One region of the Variovorax sp. LjRoot175 genome, then DNA from elsewhere that is predicted to be linked to it. Evidence: riboswitches for the same ligand, from Rfam matches in the RefSeq annotation. Region 1 holds a riboswitch; the other holds the start of a gene.
The links. Region 1 has a riboswitch for S-adenosylhomocysteine ahead of ahcY (adenosylhomocysteinase). Riboswitches for the same ligand answer to the same signal wherever they lie in the genome.
Positions count from the first base shown of each region.

Region 2: linked by a shared signal. The riboswitch ahead of metH (methionine synthase) and the one ahead of ahcY (adenosylhomocysteinase) in region 1 are both predicted to bind S-adenosylhomocysteine.

Region 1 is NZ_CAXURY020000001.1:949,617-957,776, forward strand. Features, by position in the region: gene ACSQ89_RS04720 (tripartite tricarboxylate transporter substrate binding protein) at 1-234, shown strand, start outside; gene trxC (thioredoxin TrxC) at 242-679, shown strand; gene ACSQ89_RS04730 (HAD-IIB family hydrolase) at 686-1,474, opposite strand; gene ACSQ89_RS04735 (peptide chain release factor 3) at 1,474-3,102, opposite strand; gene ACSQ89_RS04740 (hypothetical protein) at 3,172-3,789, opposite strand; S-adenosyl-L-homocysteine riboswitch at 3,890-3,957, shown strand; gene ahcY (adenosylhomocysteinase) at 4,022-5,449, shown strand; gene ACSQ89_RS04750 (TlyA family RNA methyltransferase) at 5,459-6,256, shown strand; gene metF (methylenetetrahydrofolate reductase [NAD(P)H]) at 6,234-7,067, shown strand; gene ACSQ89_RS04760 (septal ring lytic transglycosylase RlpA family protein) at 7,064-7,741, shown strand; gene ACSQ89_RS04765 (23S rRNA (adenine(2030)-N(6))-methyltransferase RlmJ) at 7,762-8,160, opposite strand, start outside.
Region 2 is NZ_CAXURY020000001.1:272,879-281,038, reverse strand. Features, by position in the region: gene ACSQ89_RS01455 (ArnT family glycosyltransferase) at 1-1,565, opposite strand, end outside; gene metH (methionine synthase) at 1,565-4,324, opposite strand; S-adenosyl-L-homocysteine riboswitch at 4,346-4,425, opposite strand; gene ACSQ89_RS01445 (PACE efflux transporter) at 4,436-4,873, opposite strand; gene ACSQ89_RS01440 (LysR family transcriptional regulator) at 4,974-5,864, shown strand; gene ACSQ89_RS01435 (SH3 domain-containing protein) at 5,869-6,738, opposite strand; gene ACSQ89_RS01430 (homocysteine S-methyltransferase family protein) at 6,855-7,901, opposite strand; gene hutG (N-formylglutamate deformylase) at 7,955-8,160, opposite strand, start outside.

The sequences.
Region 1 (8,160 bases):
CAAAACTCGCCCTTCGGCATCGGCGCGCCCAAGAGTACGCCGCCCGAGGTGGTGAAGAAGCTGCACGACGCCTTCAAGCAGGCGATGGAAGAGCCCAGCTACGTCGCATCGCTGGGCCGCTACGACATGCTGCCCATCTACATGAGCTCGGCCGACTACACGAAGTTCGCCCAGACCACCTTCACGCGCGAGAAGGCACTGATCGAGAAGCTGGGGCTCGCCAAGCCGCAGTGAGCGCCCCGTGACCGAATCGCTGCACGTCGTCTGCCCGCATTGCCACACGACCAACCGCGTGCGCAGTGCGCAGCTGGGGAGCGCGCCCGACTGCGGCAACTGCCACCGGCCGCTGTTCGTTGGCCACTCCACGGCGTTGGACGAAGCCGCCTTCGACCGCCATCTCGGCCGCAACGAGATCCCGGTGCTGGTCGATTTCTGGGCGCCGTGGTGCGGCCCCTGCATCCAGATGGCACCCGCCTTCGAGCAGGCCGCCGCCCGGCTCGAGCCGCTGTTCCGCCTGGCCAAGGTCGACACCGAAGCTGTGCCGGCGCTGGGCGCGCGCTTCGGCATCCGCAGCATTCCCACCTTGGCGCTGTTCAGCGGCGGGCGCGAGATCGCGCGGCAGGCGGGCGCGATGGGTAGCGCCGACATCGTCCGCTGGGCGCAGGCGCAGCGTCGCTAGGCCGCTTCAGCGGCTGTCGAGCAGCGCGGCCGCCACTTGCGCGAAACCGGCGCCGCGCTCGCCGGCGCTGATGTAGCGCGGCAGCGTCGTCAGCTGCGGCTCGAAGCGGCGGATGTTGGCCACGCCCACGCTGTGCGGGAAGCGCTCGAACATCAGCACGTCGTTGGTCGAGTCGCCCACGTAGACCCAGCGATCGAGCTCGGCCCCCAGGTCGCGGCCGAAGAGCTCGCGCACGATCCAGCAGGCGCCGACCCACTTGTTGTGGTCGCCGAACCAGCCGTTGATGTGGATCGAGCTCACCGTCGCGTTCATGCCTTCGGCGCGCATGATCTGCACCGCCTGCGCGATCTGCGCTTCGCCCAGGTGCGCGAATTCGCTGTGGTCGATTGCGATGTCGGTCTCGCGGCCCGGCGAGTCGGTGGCGCGCCTGGCGCCCGACACTTCGCGCTCGACGCGCGCCAGGGCCTGCTGCATGCGTGCGAAGTTGGCGCTGCGCGTCGCGGCATCCTGGCGGTAGCGTTTGTCGAGCGCACCCGACGGTGAAGCCGCGAGCGCCACCGCGCCGTTCTCCGCAACGATCGCATCGACCGGCCAGACCGGCGCGAAGGGCTCGCTCCAGCCCACGGAGCGGCCGGTGATCGCGATCACCGGCAGGCCAGCCGCCTTCAGGTCGTGCAGCGCCTGCAGCGCATCGGACGTGATGGCGCCCTCGGTGGTCAGCGTGTCGTCGATGTCGGTAAGGACGCCTGCGATTTGCTGGCGATCTTCAGTGGGCCATGCGCTCAGTGGGAGCATCAACCGGCCGTTTGAAGTGCAAGCCCCGCATGCTCGCGCAGCGGATGGAAATGGATCCTCGGGAAGCGCTCCTGCGCCAGCCGCACGTCGTAGGGTGAGGTGCAGAGGTAAGCCAGCGTGTTCGCTGCGTCGAGTGCCATGCGCGCCGGGTAGGCGTCGGTGAAGGCTCGCAGCTCGGCCGGCGTGTCGGCCGTGATCCAGCGCGCGCCGGTGTACTGGCAGCCTTCCAGCCGCACGTCGGCGTCGTATTCGGTCTTCAGGCGATGCTGCACCACCTCGAACTGCAGCTGCCCCACGGCGCCCAGCAGCATCGGCCCGCCGACCTCCGGCCGGAACACCTGGATCGCGCCTTCCTCGCCGAGCTGGGCCAGGCCCTGCTGCAGCTGCTTGGTGCGCAGCGGGTTCTTGAGAATCACGGTCATGAAGAGCTCGGGCGCGAAGAAGGGCAGGCCGGTGAACTGCAGCGAGGCGCCGTCGGTGATGGTGTCGCCCAACTGCACGCCCCCGTGGGTGGTGAAGCCGACGATGTCGCCCGCATAGGCCTCTTCCACCGCCTCGCGGCGCTGGCTCATGAAGGTCACGACGCTGGTGGGGCGCAGCTCCTTCGCGGTGCGCTGCACCTTGAGCTTCATGCCCGGCGTGTACTTGCCCGAGGCCATGCGCACGAAGGCGATGCGGTCGCGGTGATTGGCGTCCATGTTGGCCTGCACCTTGAAAACGACGCCGGCGAAGTCCTTGTCTTCTGGCTGGATCTCCTTGACCACCGGCTGCCGGTTGACCAGCGTGGTGCTGGTGCGCGGCTGCGGCGGCGGCGCGAGGTCGACCAGCGCGTCGAGCACTTCCATCACGCCGAAGTTGTTGACGCCGGAGCCGAAGAACACCGGCGTCTGCTTGCCGGCGAGGAAGGCCTCGCGGTCCCAGGTGGGCGAGGCGCCGGTGGCGAGCTCCATGCTCTCCATGGCGGTGTCGAACTCGTGACCGAAGCGCTTCTGCAGCGCTTCGCGCTCGGCCAGCGGCATGGCTTCGAAGTCCTGCGGCAGCCGTTCGCTGCCCGACTCGAACACCGTCATCGCCTGCGTGCGCAGGTTCACGATGCCGCCGAAGCTCTTGCCCTGGCCCACCGGCCAGGTCATCGGCACGCAGGGCATGCCGAGTTCGCGCTCGATCTCGTCGAGCAGCTCCAGCGGCTCGCGCACCTCGCGGTCCATCTTGTTGACGAAGGTGATGATGGGCGTGTCGCGCTGGCGGCAGACCTCGATCAGGCGGCGCGTCTGCGCTTCGACGCCGTTGGCCGCGTCGATCACCATCAGGGCCGAGTCGACCGCGGTCAGCACGCGGTAGGTGTCTTCGGAGAAGTCCTTGTGGCCCGGCGTATCGAGCAGGTTGATCACGTGCTCGCGGTAGAGCATCTGCATCACCGAGCTGGCCACCGAGATGCCGCGCTGCTTCTCGATCTCCATCCAGTCGGAGGTGGCGTGGCGCGAGGCCTTGCGCGCCTTCACCGAACCGGCGATCTGGATCGCGCCGGAGAACAGCAGCAGCTTCTCGGTCAGCGTGGTCTTGCCGGCGTCGGGGTGGGAAATGATCGCGAAGGTGCGGCGGCGGCGGGTTTCGGAGGCGAAGGTCATGGGGGTGAACGCGGAGCGCGCTCACGGGCGCGGGCTGCTGGCGGCAAAGCCCGCAATTTTAACGAGCCGTCACATCGGCGGCGTGAAGCCATTGCGCCCGACCAGCATGCGCAGCGCGGTGGGCTTGCCTTCCTTCACCTGCGCGGTGATCACCACCTTGGCGCCCGGCACCACCAGGGCCGCCTGGTCCGCATTGCCCGGCTTGAAGGTCACGACCGGCGTGCCGCGCGGCACGATGACGGTCTGCTCGCCGTCCTTGTACTTGAGCAGCAGCTTGTGGCCGCCCGGCGCTGAGGACGGCGCCGCTTCGAGCTGCGCCACGGTGGCGTTGGTCATCGTGCTCTGGGGCATCAGGTCCCAGGGGCGAAAGCCTTCGCCGGTCCCGCGCGCGGCCTCCGGAAACACAAGCACTTCCACGGCGCGCTGCGTGCCGTCGGGTTGCGGCACGGCGCCGGCGCCGACGAAGCTGCCCGGCTTGATGTCGGCCAGCGTGAGCGGAATGACTTCTGAGACGTTCATGTCGGCAGGGCGCGCCATCGTGACGGTTTCGCCGCTGCGGTCCTTCACGGTCAGCGAATTCGCATCGGCACGCGCGATGACGCCGCGCACGCGCACGGTTTCCTGCGCCGCCGCCGCGGCGGACAAGGCAATCACGAACGATGCAGCAAAGAGCTTGACTTTGAACATGATGATGGGGCCGCGAGGGCGGCGGTTGAGGGGCGTTGCAGTCTAGGCCGATCCGCAAATCGCCGCTGGCGACGGAAAAGCGGCACGCGCTAAAATGCCGCTTCCGAGGAGCGTTGCAGCGCCGCCAGGCGTGAGGCTCGGACCCCTTCGCAACCACGCTCACCCGCTGTTCTCGCGGTGAGTCTCGTCCCCCGAACACAGCGGCATCATTCAAACTTGTTTTGGAGTCCACATGAGCGCCGTTCTCAAGTCCACCGCCGACCAGGCCATCGCCGATATCTCCCTTGCCGCCTGGGGCCGCAAGGAAATCCGCATCGCGGAAACCGAAATGCCCGGCCTGATGGCCATCCGCGAAGAATTCGCCAAGAGCCAGCCCCTGAAGGGCGCACGCATCACCGGCTCACTGCACATGACGATCCAGACCGCAGTGCTGATCGAAACCCTGCAGGCGCTGGGCGCCACCGTGCGCTGGGCCTCGTGCAACATCTTCTCGACGCAAGACCATGCCGCCGCCGCCATCGCGGCCACCAACACGCCGGTGTTCGCGATCAAGGGCGAGTCGCTCGAAGATTACTGGGACTACACCCACCGCATCTTCGACTTCGGTCCCAAGGGCTCGGCCGGCGAAGGCCCGAACATGATTCTTGACGACGGCGGCGACGCCACGCTCTTGATGCACCTGGGCCAGAAGGCCGAGAAGGACCAGAGCGTGCTGGCCAACCCGACCAGCGACGAGGAGCGCATCCTCTACGCGGCGATCAAGGCCAAGCTGGCCGTCGACGCGACCTGGTACACGCGCAAGTCGGCCGAGATCATCGGCGTAACCGAAGAGACCACCACCGGCGTGCACCGCCTGAACGAGATGAGCGCCAAGGGCACGCTGCTGTTCCGCGCCATCAACGTGAACGACTCGGTGACCAAGAGCAAGTTCGACAACCTCTACGGCTGCCGCGAATCGCTGGTGGACGGCATCAAGCGCGCCACCGACGTGATGATCGCCGGCAAGGTCGCCTGCGTGGCCGGTTACGGCGACGTGGGCAAGGGCTCGGCCCAGGCCCTGCGCGCGCTGAGCGCCCAGGTGTGGGTGACCGAGATCGACCCGATCAACGCGCTGCAGGCCGCGATGGAAGGCTACAAGGTCGTCACCATGGAGTACGCCGCCGACAAGGCCGACATCTTCGTGACCACCACCGGCAACCGCGACGTGATCCGCCACGAGCACATGGCCGCGATGAAGGACCAGGCGATCGTCTGCAACATCGGCCACTTCGACAACGAGATCGCCGTCGCCTCGCTCGAGAAGTACGAGTGGGAAGAGATCAAGCCGCAGGTCGACCACATCACCTTCCCGGACGGCAAGAAGATCATTCTGCTGGCCAAGGGTCGCCTCGTGAACCTGGGCTGCGGCACGGGCCATCCGAGCTTCGTGATGTCCTCGTCCTTCGCCAACCAGACCATCGCCCAGATCGAGCTCTTCACCAAGCCCGATGCCTACCAGGCCGGCAAGGTCTACGTGCTGCCCAAGCACCTCGACGAGAAGGTGGCGCGCCTGCACCTGAAGAAGGTCGGCGCGATGCTGACCGAGCTGACCGACGAACAGGCCGCCTACATCGGCGTGAACAAGAACGGCCCTTACAAGCCGGACACCTACCGCTATTGAGCGGAGCGCGTGCGCGCCGATCAGTTGCTCGTCGAACGCGGCCTGGCCGCCTCGCGCTCGCAGGCCGTGCGGCTGATCGCGGGCGGCCTGCGCTGGCGCGACGGCACGACCTGGCGCGTGGTCGGCAAGAACCGCGACGAGGTGCCGGAGACGGCCGAACTCGAGCTCGTCGATGCGGCCGAGGCGCGCTACGTCTCGCGCGGCGGGCTCAAGCTCGAAGGCGCGCTCGCTGCGAGCGGCATCGACGTGCAGGGCAAGCGCTGCCTCGACGTCGGCCAGTCGACCGGCGGCTTCACCGACTGCCTGCTGCAGCGCGGCGCCGCGCATGTGGTGGGCGTGGACGTGGGCCATGGCCAGCTGCATGCACGGATACGCGAGGATGCGCGCGTGACCGCCGTCGAAGGCGTCAATGCGCGCACGCTCGACGCGTCCGCCTGGGCCGATGCTTCGCCCGACTACACGCATTTCGATCTGATCGTCGGCGATCTCTCGTTCATCTCGCTCACGCTGGTGCTGCCCGCGCTGAAACCGTTTCTCACACCGGCCGGTGAACTTCTGATGCTGGTCAAGCCTCAATTCGAGTTGCAGCCGGGACAGGTCGGCAAGGGCGGCATCGTGCGCGATGCGGCGCTTTTTGCAGTGGTCGAACAGCGCCTGCGCACGGCGTGCGCGGAGCTCGGCCTGCGCGTTGCAGCGTGGTTCGACAGCCCGATCACGGGCGGCGACGGCAACCGCGAATTCTTCATCCATGCCGTTCGTGCGAACGGCGAACCAGGAGCCGGCCGTGCGCCTTCCGTTGAGCTTTGAATTCTTTCCGCCGAAGACGCCCGAAGGCGCGGCCAAGCTGCGCACCGTGCGCCAGCAGCTCTACGTGCGGCAGCCCGAGTTCTGCTCGGTGACCTACGGCGCCGGCGGCTCGACGCACGAGGGCACCTTCGGCACGGTGCGCGAGATCCTCGGCGAAGGTGTCGATGCCGCCTGCCATTTCTCCTGCATCGGCGCCACCCGCAGCACGGTGCGCGAGCAGCTGGCGGAGCTCAAGGCCATGGGCGTCAAGCGCCTGGTCGCGCTGCGCGGCGACCTGCCGAGCGGCTACGGCATGGGCGGCGAGTTCCACTATGCGAGCGATCTCGTCGCCTTCATCCGCGAAGAGACCGGCCGCGATTTCCATATCGAGGTCGCCTGCTATCCCGAAGTGCATCCGCAGGCACGCTCGCCCGAAGCGGACTTGCAGGCCTTCGCGGCCAAGATGCATGCGGGCGCTGACTCGGCGATCACGCAGTACTTCTTCAGCCCCGAGGCCTACTTCCGCTTCGTCGACGAGGCACGCAAGCTGGGGCTCGCGGCGCCGATCGTGCCGGGCATCATGCCGATCACGAGCTCGACCCAGCTGATGCGCTTCTCGGATGCCTGCGGCGCCGAGATCCCGCGCTGGATCCGGCTGCGGCTGCAGGGCTTCGGCGACGACATGGCCTCGATCAAGGCCTTCGGTCTCGACGTGGTGACCGAGCTCTGCGCGCGCCTCGCCAGCGGCGGCGCGCCGGCGATGCACTTCTACACGATGAACCAGTCGGTGGCGACGCTCGCGTTGCTGGAGCGGCTGGGCTGGGACGAATGAGGTCGCGCCGCCTCGCCGGACGGCTGGCGCTCGTCGCCGCCGCCGTCTGGCTGGCGGGTTGCACCACGCCGCGCTCGTCCTCGCCCGGCGAGGGCGCGCAGGGATTGCGGCCGCTGGCGCGGCAGCCCGCGCTGCCGCCCGGCGCGCCGCCGCGTTCGCAGGTGCCTTCGGCGCGCTATGACCTCGCGGGGCCGGGTGCCGACGAATTGCCGGACGACGGCGCACCGGGCGACGCGGGCCCGCGCGAAATCTTCGAGCGCGGCGGCGCTTCCTGGTACGGCATCCAGTTCCACCAGCGCAAGACCGCGAACGGCGAGCGCTTCGACATGACGGAGCTGACGGCCGCGCACAAGACGCTGCCCTTCAACACCCGCGTCTGCGTGCGCAGCCTGGTGAACGGGCGCGAGGTGCTGGTCCGCATCAACGACCGCGGGCCGTATGCCTCGGGCCGCATCATCGACCTGAGCCGTGCCGCGGCCGAATCGATCGGCATGCTGGGGATGGGCATCAAGCAGGTTGCGTTGTCGATCATGGACAAGAACGGCGCGCGCTGTGCCGGCGCGGTGGTCGAGGCGAATGGGGTAGCGGACGCGGCGCCGGCTGCCGAAGCGCCTGCCAAGAAGCCTCCTGCGGCCAGACGAAGCCGCGAAGTGCCGCCGCGCCAGCGGCGCTGAAGCGCGCCGCGGCGGCCGGCTCAGCCGCCACTCTCGAGCGAGGAGGCGGCGTGGCGATCCTGGCCGAGGCGCTGCGCCATCTGCGGCAGCGCGGGCTCGAGCAGCGCCTTCAGCGTGTAGGGCGGATTGATCAGGAACATGCCGCTCGCCGGCAGGCCCGGCCGATGCGTGGCACCCGACGCGTCGGTGACGATCTTGCTCGACTTGACCGTCAGCGTCGCATGCAGCCAGGACTTGCCGGCCTTGGTGGCCAGCGTCTTGAGCCGGCGCGGCAGGTCGTGCGCCTCGGGCCGCGGAATGATCGGATACCACACGGCATAGGTGCCGGTCGCGAAGCGCTTGAGCGCCGCGGTCACGAAATCGAGCACGCGCGCATAGTCGCTCTTGATCTCGTAGCTCGGGTCGCACAGCACCAGCGC
Region 2 (8,160 bases), 680 kb from region 1:
TCGCCCCAGATCGGGTTGGGCCCGTAGTAGATCGCCTCGCTCAGCGCGATCTGGTAGACGCGGCCGGTGGCGTGCTCGCGCAGGTAGTTCATGACGGCATAGCCGGGCACGTTGGCCCGCAGGAAGGCCTCCCGCGTCTCGGGCGTCGGCGACACCTTGGTGAGCGCGCGCGCGGTATGCCGGACCGACACCGCCGCGAGCGCTGCCAGAAAGACAACGACGAAGAGACTGCCCGCGCGCGCCGGCCAGCCCACGCGGCCGGCTACCGGCAGCAGCCAGCGCAGCCCCGCCACGATCCAGCCGAGCAGCACCTGCCAGCCCAGCACCGCGATCAGCGCGATCAGCGGGAACGAAGCCGTCAAGTAGCGCGGGTAGCGCGAGGTCAGCGCCCACACGAGCACCGAGTAGGCGCAGAAGATGATCGCGGCGTGCACGGCCGGCGAGCGTCGCCAGGCCTTGCTGAGAGGCGCGAGCACCACGGGCCAGATCAGGAGGCTGGGAAAGGCGGCATGGATGCGCACGTCGTCGAGCTGGTTCTTGTAGTCGGCCAGGTTCCAGTTGCTGAAGCCGAAGAGCTTGGCGCCGATGGGATTGAAGGGATCGCCCGTCATCACGGCATTGCGCGCATACCAGTAGATGCAGGGAACGAGAAAGCACAGCAGCGCGACGGCCCAGACGCCCGGGCGCCGTTCGCGGCGGATCACGAACCAGGCCACCAGCGGCAGGAAGGTCAGCGCCTGGTACTTGGAGCCCGCCGCGAGGCCGAGGAAGAAAGCCGCCAGCGCCAGCCAGCGCGGGCCCTGCTCCGGCGGCGATTCGCGCCACCACCACAGGGCCGTGCAGGCCGCCAGCACGAACAGCGCGACGCCCGTGTCGATCAAGGCGTTCGAATAGTCGCCCATGCCGAGCCAGATGGCGGCGCCCGCGCAGCCCAGCACGCGGTTCAGGTGCAGCACGCCCAGGCGGTAGACCATCCACACCGACAGCCAGCCGGCCAGCGCGTTCAGGAAATGCGCCAGCACGTCGTCGCCGATCAAGAGCGCGGCGGCATAGAGCAGGTTGTAGTTGTACGGAAACCAGGGATAGCGCAGCCACTCATGGATGCCGAGAGAGCCGCTTTGCGCCACCTCGCGCGCATACGGCAGGTGGTACATCAACTCGTCGAAGGCGGCCGGCGGCGCCAGCGGCGCCAGCAGCGTCGGCAGCGCGACCAGCGCCAGCGCGACCAGGCCCGCCTTGTCGACCCATGACAGGGGCAGCCCCGGGTCGAAGGCGCGCACCTCCCGCCTCCATGCCGGAAACTGCACGCACGCCACCGCAAAACCGATCGCGGCCAGCAGCAGCACGCCGGCGGTGTCGAACGCGCCCGCGATGCCGAGCAGCTGGAACGCGCAGATGAAGACCCCGACGCCGAGCGCGGTGGCCACCGCGGTCTCGAGCCAGACGTCGTGGCGCACCGGCGAACCCATGCGCGACTGCACCACCCGCCCGAAGCCCCAGCAGCCGGCAACGAAGATCGCCAGCGCCGCATAGTGCGCGGCAGCAAACATCAGTTTCTGAAGCATCAGAGATTGGGGGCCAGCAGCCGCTCGAGATCCGCTTCGCTCTGCTTGCGTCGCGCTGCCTGATCCTGCAACTGGTCGTGCCCGATCTTGCCGACGTTGAAGTAGGTCGCCTCAGGATGGCTCAGGTAGAAGCCGCTGACACTGGCGGCGGGCATCATGGCGAGGCTCTCCGTCAGGGTCATCCCAATGTCCGCGCAGTTCAGGAGGTCGAACATCGGCCGCTTCACGCTGTGGTCGGGGCATGCCGGATAGCCCGGCGCGGGGCGGATGCCGCGGTACTTCTCGCCGATCATGTCCTCGTTGCTCAAGCCCTCGTCGGGCGTATAGCCCCAGAGATCGGTGCGCACGCGGTGATGCAGCGCTTCGGCGAAGGCTTCGGCCAGCCGGTCGGCCAGCGCCTTGAGCATGATGGCCGAGTAGTCGTCGAGGTCGTCGACGAAGTACTTCTCCTTCTTCTCGACGCCGAGCCCGGCGGTGACGGCGAACATGCCGACGTAGTCCTTCAGGCCGCTCTCGCGCGGCGCGACGAAGTCGGCCAGGCAGCGGCTCGGGCGCATGACGCCTTCGATGGCCTGCTTCTCGGTCTGCTGGCGCAACCCGTACCAGGTGAGCGCGGCTTCGGTGCGCGATTCGTCGGTGTAGAGCACGATGTCATCGTCGTTCTCGGTGTTGGCGGGCCAGAAGCCGATCACGCCGCTGGCGCTGAGCCAGCGCCCTTCGATCAGCCGCTTGAGCATGCGCTGGCCGTCGGCATACACGCGCACGGCCTCGGTGCCGACCACCTCGTCCTTCAGGATCGCCGGGAACGGGCCCGCGAGGTCCCAGGTCTGGAAGAACGGCCCCCAGTCGATGTACTTCGCGAGCTCGGTCAGGTCGAAGTTCTTGAACACGCGCCGGCCGATGAACTTCGGCACCGGCGGCAGGTAATTCGACCAGGCTATCGGCGTCTTGTTGGCGCGCGCCTTCGCCAGCGGCCACAGCGGCGTCTGCTTCTTGTTGGCGTGCTGGTGGCGGACCTTGTCGTAGTCGGCGTTGATCTCGTCGATGTAGGCCGCCGCCTGGTCGGACAGCAGCGACTGCGCCACGCTCACGCTGCGCGAGGCGTCGGGCACGTAGACCACCGGCCCTTCGTAGTGCGGCGCGATCTTCACCGCCGTGTGCACGCGGCTGGTGGTGGCGCCGCCGATCAGGAGCGGGATCTTCTTGATGCGGAAATGCTCGTCCTTCTGCATCTCGCCGGCGACGTATTGCATCTCCTCGAGGCTGGGCGTGATCAGGCCCGACAGGCCCACGATGTCCGCGCCCTCGACCTTGGCGCGCGCCAGGATCTCGTGGCACGGGACCATCACGCCCATGTTCACCACCTCGAAGTTGTTGCACTGGAGCACGACGGTCACGATGTTCTTGCCGATGTCGTGCACGTCGCCCTTGACGGTGGCGATGATGATCTTGCCCTTGGTGCGCACGTCGCGGCCCGCGGCTTCGTCCTGGCGCTTCTCTTCCTCGATGTAGGGAATGAGGTGGGCCACGGCCGACTTCATCACGCGCGCCGACTTCACCACCTGCGGCAGGAACATCTTGCCCTGGCCGAACAGGTCGCCAACGATGTTCATGCCGTCCATCAGCGGGCCTTCGATCACATGCAGCGGCCGGCCGCCCTTGGCCAGGATCTGCTGGTAGGCCTCTTCGGTGTCCTCGACGATGAAGTCGGTGATGCCGTGCACCATCGCGTGCGAGAGCCGCTGGTTCACGTGCACCGGGTGCTCGGGCGTGCCGCGCCACTCGAGCTTCTTGCTCTCGTCCTTGGCGCCGCTCTTGGCGGTTTCGGCCACTTCGACCAGGCGCTCGCCGGCGTCGGGGCGGCGGTTCAGCACCACGTCTTCCACGCGCTCGCGCAGCTCGGGTTCGAGGTCGTCGTAGACGCCCACCATGCCGGCGTTGACGATGCCCATGTCCATGCCCGCCTTGATCGCGTGGTAGAGGAACACGGTGTGGATCGCTTCGCGCACCGGGTCGTTGCCGCGGAAGCTGAAGCTCACGTTCGAGACGCCGCCCGACACCTTGGCGCCCGGCAGGTTTTCCTTGATCCAGCGCGTGGCGTTGATGAAGTCGACCGCGTAGTTGTTGTGCTCCTCGATGCCGGTGGCGATCGCGAAGATGTTGGGGTCGAAGATGATGTCCTCGGGCGGGAAGCCGATCTCGTCGACCAGGATGCGGTAGGCGCGCTCGCAGATCTCGATCTTGCGTTCGTAGGTGTCTGCCTGACCCTGCTCGTCGAAGGCCATCACGACCGCGGCCGCGCCGTAGCGGCGCAGCAGCGTCGCGTGGTGCTTGAACTGGGCCTCGCCCTCCTTCATGCTGATCGAGTTGACGATGCCCTTGCCCTGGATGCAGCGCAGGCCGGCTTCGATCACCTCCCACTTGGAGCTGTCGATCATGATCGGCACGCGCGCGATGTCGGGCTCGCTGGCGATCAGGTTCAGGAAGCGCACCATCGCGGCCTTGCTGTCGAGCATGGCCTCGTCCATGTTGATGTCGATCACCTGCGCGCCGTTCTCGACCTGCTGGCGCGCGACCGCCAGCGCTTCCTCGAACTGGCCGTTCAGGATCATGCGGGCGAAAGCCTTGGAGCCGGTGACGTTGGTGCGCTCGCCGATGTTGACGAAGAGCGTGCCTCGGCCGATCTGCACCGGCTCGAGGCCGGACAGCTTCATCGGAGGAACCGGGAGAACAGGGACGGAAGACGGATCGGAGGACATGGGCTCACCTGCGGAACGTGGGTCAGGCGAGCGTCGTTGCAAGCCCAAGCCTGACGCGGACGCTTCGGACGGAAGGTACCGCGCTGCAACGCTCCTTGGGAGCCGCGGATTTTACGCCGGCTGGGCCACGCCGGCGGCCGATGCGGGCAGGCCGAACAGCAGGTCGAAGGCCCAGTTGAAGACGAAGGTGTAGACCAGGAAGAACACCACCAGGCCCAGGTCCATCACCAGCGCCTGCCACAGGCTCACCTCCATCCACCAGGCGAAGACCGGCACCAGGAAGGCGACCAGGCCGCCCTCGAAGCCGATCGCGTGGGCGACGCGGCGGCGCAAGCTGCGGCCGCGCACGGCCTGGCGCGACTCCCAGCGCTCGAACAGGGTGTTGAAAGCGAGGTTCCAGAGGATCGCGATGACCGAGGCGATGACGGCCAGCACGCCCGAGTGGCCCATGCCCTGCCCCGACATCAGCGCCAGTCCGGCGCTGGCCGCGACGATGGCGAGACCTTCGTAGAGCGTGATGTAGACGACGCGGCGCTTGAGCCCTTGCATGAAATCTTCCTGTTTGGATTGGCGGTTTGGCCCCTACTTTATGTGCGCTCATCTGATATAAAAAGTCATCTTCTTTCAGAATTATTGAAAGGCCGTTGCCATGAGTTTTTCCAGCGACAACGTGCACGTGTTTCTGGCCGTGCTCGACCACGGCTCCTTCTCGGCCGCCGCGCGGGCGCTCGGCCGCGTGCCCTCGGCGGTGAGCATGGCGATCGCGAACCTCGAGGCCGAGCTGGACCTGCCGCTCTTCGACCGCGGCGGCCGCGAGCCCCAGCCGACGGCCGCGGCGCGTTCGCTGGAGCCGCAGGCGCGGCTGCTCGCCGCGCAGCTCAAGCAGCTGCAGGTGCAGGCGCTGGCGCTGACGCAGGGCCTGGAGAACCGGCTCACGCTCGCGATCGCGCCCGAGCTGCTGGCCGCGCCGTGGAGCGCGCCGCTGGCCGCGCTGGCGCGGGAATACCCGCTGCTGGAAGTCGAGGTGCTGGCGGCGCCGCAAGCCGATGCGCTGGCGCTGCTGCACAGCGGCCGCGCGCAGTTGGCGCTGGTCTTCGAGCGGCCCAGCCTCGACGGCCGCGAGGGCTTTCAGGAAGTGGCCAGCGACACCATGGTGGCCGTGATGGCGCCCGACCATCCGGTGCTGGCCGCGGCCGGCGGCCGGCTGCGCGAGGAGCACCTGACGACCACGCGCCAGATCGTGGTGGCCGGGCGCGATCTCGCGACCAGCGACCCGCGCTTCGTCTTTGCGCGCCATGTCTGGCGCACCGACAACGCCTTGGCCGCGCTGAGCCTGATCACGGCCGGTCTCGGTTGGGGTTGGCTGCCGCGCAATTTCGCGCGGCCGCACGTGGCGGCCGGCGCGCTGGTGGAGATTCCGTTCGAGAACCTGTCGAACGGGCTCGACCTGTGGGTCGACGTGGTGTGGTCGCGCGAGCGCCCGCTGGGCCTGGGCGCGCAGCGCTTCGTCGCGCTGATCGCGCGCAAGAAGAAGCCCTAGAGCGCTACAGGCCGCCGCCTGGCCTGCTGTCCCCCGGCGTCGTGCCGGGCGGCGCGCGGTTGATCCGGTCCAGTTGCCTTTGCCGCGCCTCGGCGCCGGGCAGGGCAGCCGGCGGACGAACGCCCGGCTGGCCCGGATTCATGGCCGGCGGACGTCCCGGATGCACGTCCGGTGGACGACCCGGATGGACGTCCGGCGGTCGGCCCGGATGGACGTCCGGCGGTCGGCCCGGATGCACGTTCGGCGTGCCGGCGTGCTCCGGCGGTCGGAAACCGCGGTCGGGACGCGGCGGCCGGACACCGTGATCCGGCGGTGGATGCTGCCCTGGCGAAGGCCGCCAGCCCGGCTGCGGCTGCGGACGGAAGCCCGGTCCCGGATGCGCGTAGCCGGGGTCGCGCCACGGATTGGGCCGCCAGTCCGGCCGCGGCGCCGGCACCGGGCGCCAGCCGGCGACGGGCGGCGGCGGATGGTGGCCGCCCCACCAGCGCCGCTCGCCGTACCAGGGGCGGTCGCGGTAGTGGTTGCTCCAGTAGTTGCCGATCGTGAAGCCGACGATCGGCACGCCGATGATGGCGCCGTAGGTGGCCAAGGGCACGCGCCGGTCATCATCGTAGGCGTAGTCGATGTTGGCGGCATAGACCCAGCCGCGCAGCCCGTCGGGCAGCACCACGTCGCACCATGCATAGCCGCTGGTGCAGCCGAGCACCTCGAAGGGCTGGCCATGGCCGAGTCGCGCCACCAGCGGGTAGTCGCCCGAGGGGCCGGCACGCAGATTGACCGTGCCGCGGGCGAAGGCCTCCTGCGCCGCCGCGGCGACCGGCAGAACCAGGGCGATGGTGCCGATGCCGATCCATCGCTGGACGAGCTTGTTCATGGAATGTTCCTTTGCGCTCAGGCTACGCGCGCTCGACATGTTGTCAATCAGCCACGGCCTACCCTCAGCAACGGCCAGCCGCGCAAAGACGTGCACCGCCAGGGTGCTTCTTTACCTCAGGCCGCTTCGGGATACGCGGCCGCGCGATGCAGCGTGCGCCCCGCAAGCGGCGCCACCGAGCGCCCGATGGCGGCGATGTGGTCGGGCGTGGTGCCACAGCAGCCGCCGACGATGTTGACCAGCCCCTCGGCCGCAAACTCGTGCAGCAGGCGCGAGGTGACCTCGGGCGTTTCGTCGAAGCCGGTTTCGCTCATCGGATTGGGCAGGCCGGCATTGGGGTAGCAGCTGATGAAGGTGTCGTCGGCCACGCGCGCCAGTTCCTGGATGTAGGGCCGCATCAGCGCCGCGCCCAGCGCGCAGTTGAGGCCGATGGCCAGCGGCCGCGCATGGCGCACGCTGTGCCAGAAGGCGGTCACGGTCTGGCCGCTCAGGATGCGGCCGGAGGCATCGGTCACGGTGCCGCTGATGACGAGCGGCAGGCGCTCGCCGCTGGTCTCGAAGTACTCGTCGATCGCGAACAGCGCGGCCTTGGCGTTGAGGGTGTCGAAGATGGTCTCGACCAGCAGCACGTCGGCGCCGCCTTCGACCAGCGCCTCGACCTGCTCGTAATAGGACGCGCGCAGCTCCTCGAAGCTCACGTTGCGCGCGCCGGGGTCGTTCACGTCGGGGCTGATGCTGGCGGTCTTGGGCGTCGGGCCGAGGGCGCCGGCCACGAAGCGCGGTTTGTCGGGCGTGCTGAACTTGTCGCAGGCGGCGCGCGCGATGCGGGCCGATTCGAGGTTCATCTCGCGCGCCAGCTCGGCCATCTTGTAGTCCTCCTGCGCGATGCGGGTCGCGCCGAAGGTGTTGGTCTCGATCAGGTCGGCGCCGGCGGCCAGATAGCCTTCGTGAATGTCGCGGATCACGTCGGGGCGGGTCAGCGAGAGCAGCTCGTTGTTGCCCTTGACGTCGCGCGGAAAGTCCTTGAAGCGCTCGCCGCGGTACTGGGCCTCGCTGAGCTTGAAGCGCTGGATCATCGTGCCCATCGCACCGTCGAGGATGGCGATGCGTTCGGCCAGGATGCCGGGCAGTTGCTGGGCGCGGGTGTAGATGAGGGGCTTCATGCCCCGGATTGTAGAAAGCGCGCCATGGCCCGGCCCGTGGGCGGTTATCGGTTCTATTGCTCGACGAAATCGAGCACCGCCTCGATCATGCGCCGCACCTGCGGCTGCACGCCGGCCGCGACTTTGGGCAGGTAGTCGAAGGGCAGCTTCTCCTGCATGTAGCTGGCCTGCGTCATTTCGAGCTGTACCGCGTGCACGCCGGCGGCCGGGTTGCCGTACTGGCGCGTGATGTGGCCGCCCTTGAAGCGGCCGTTGAGCG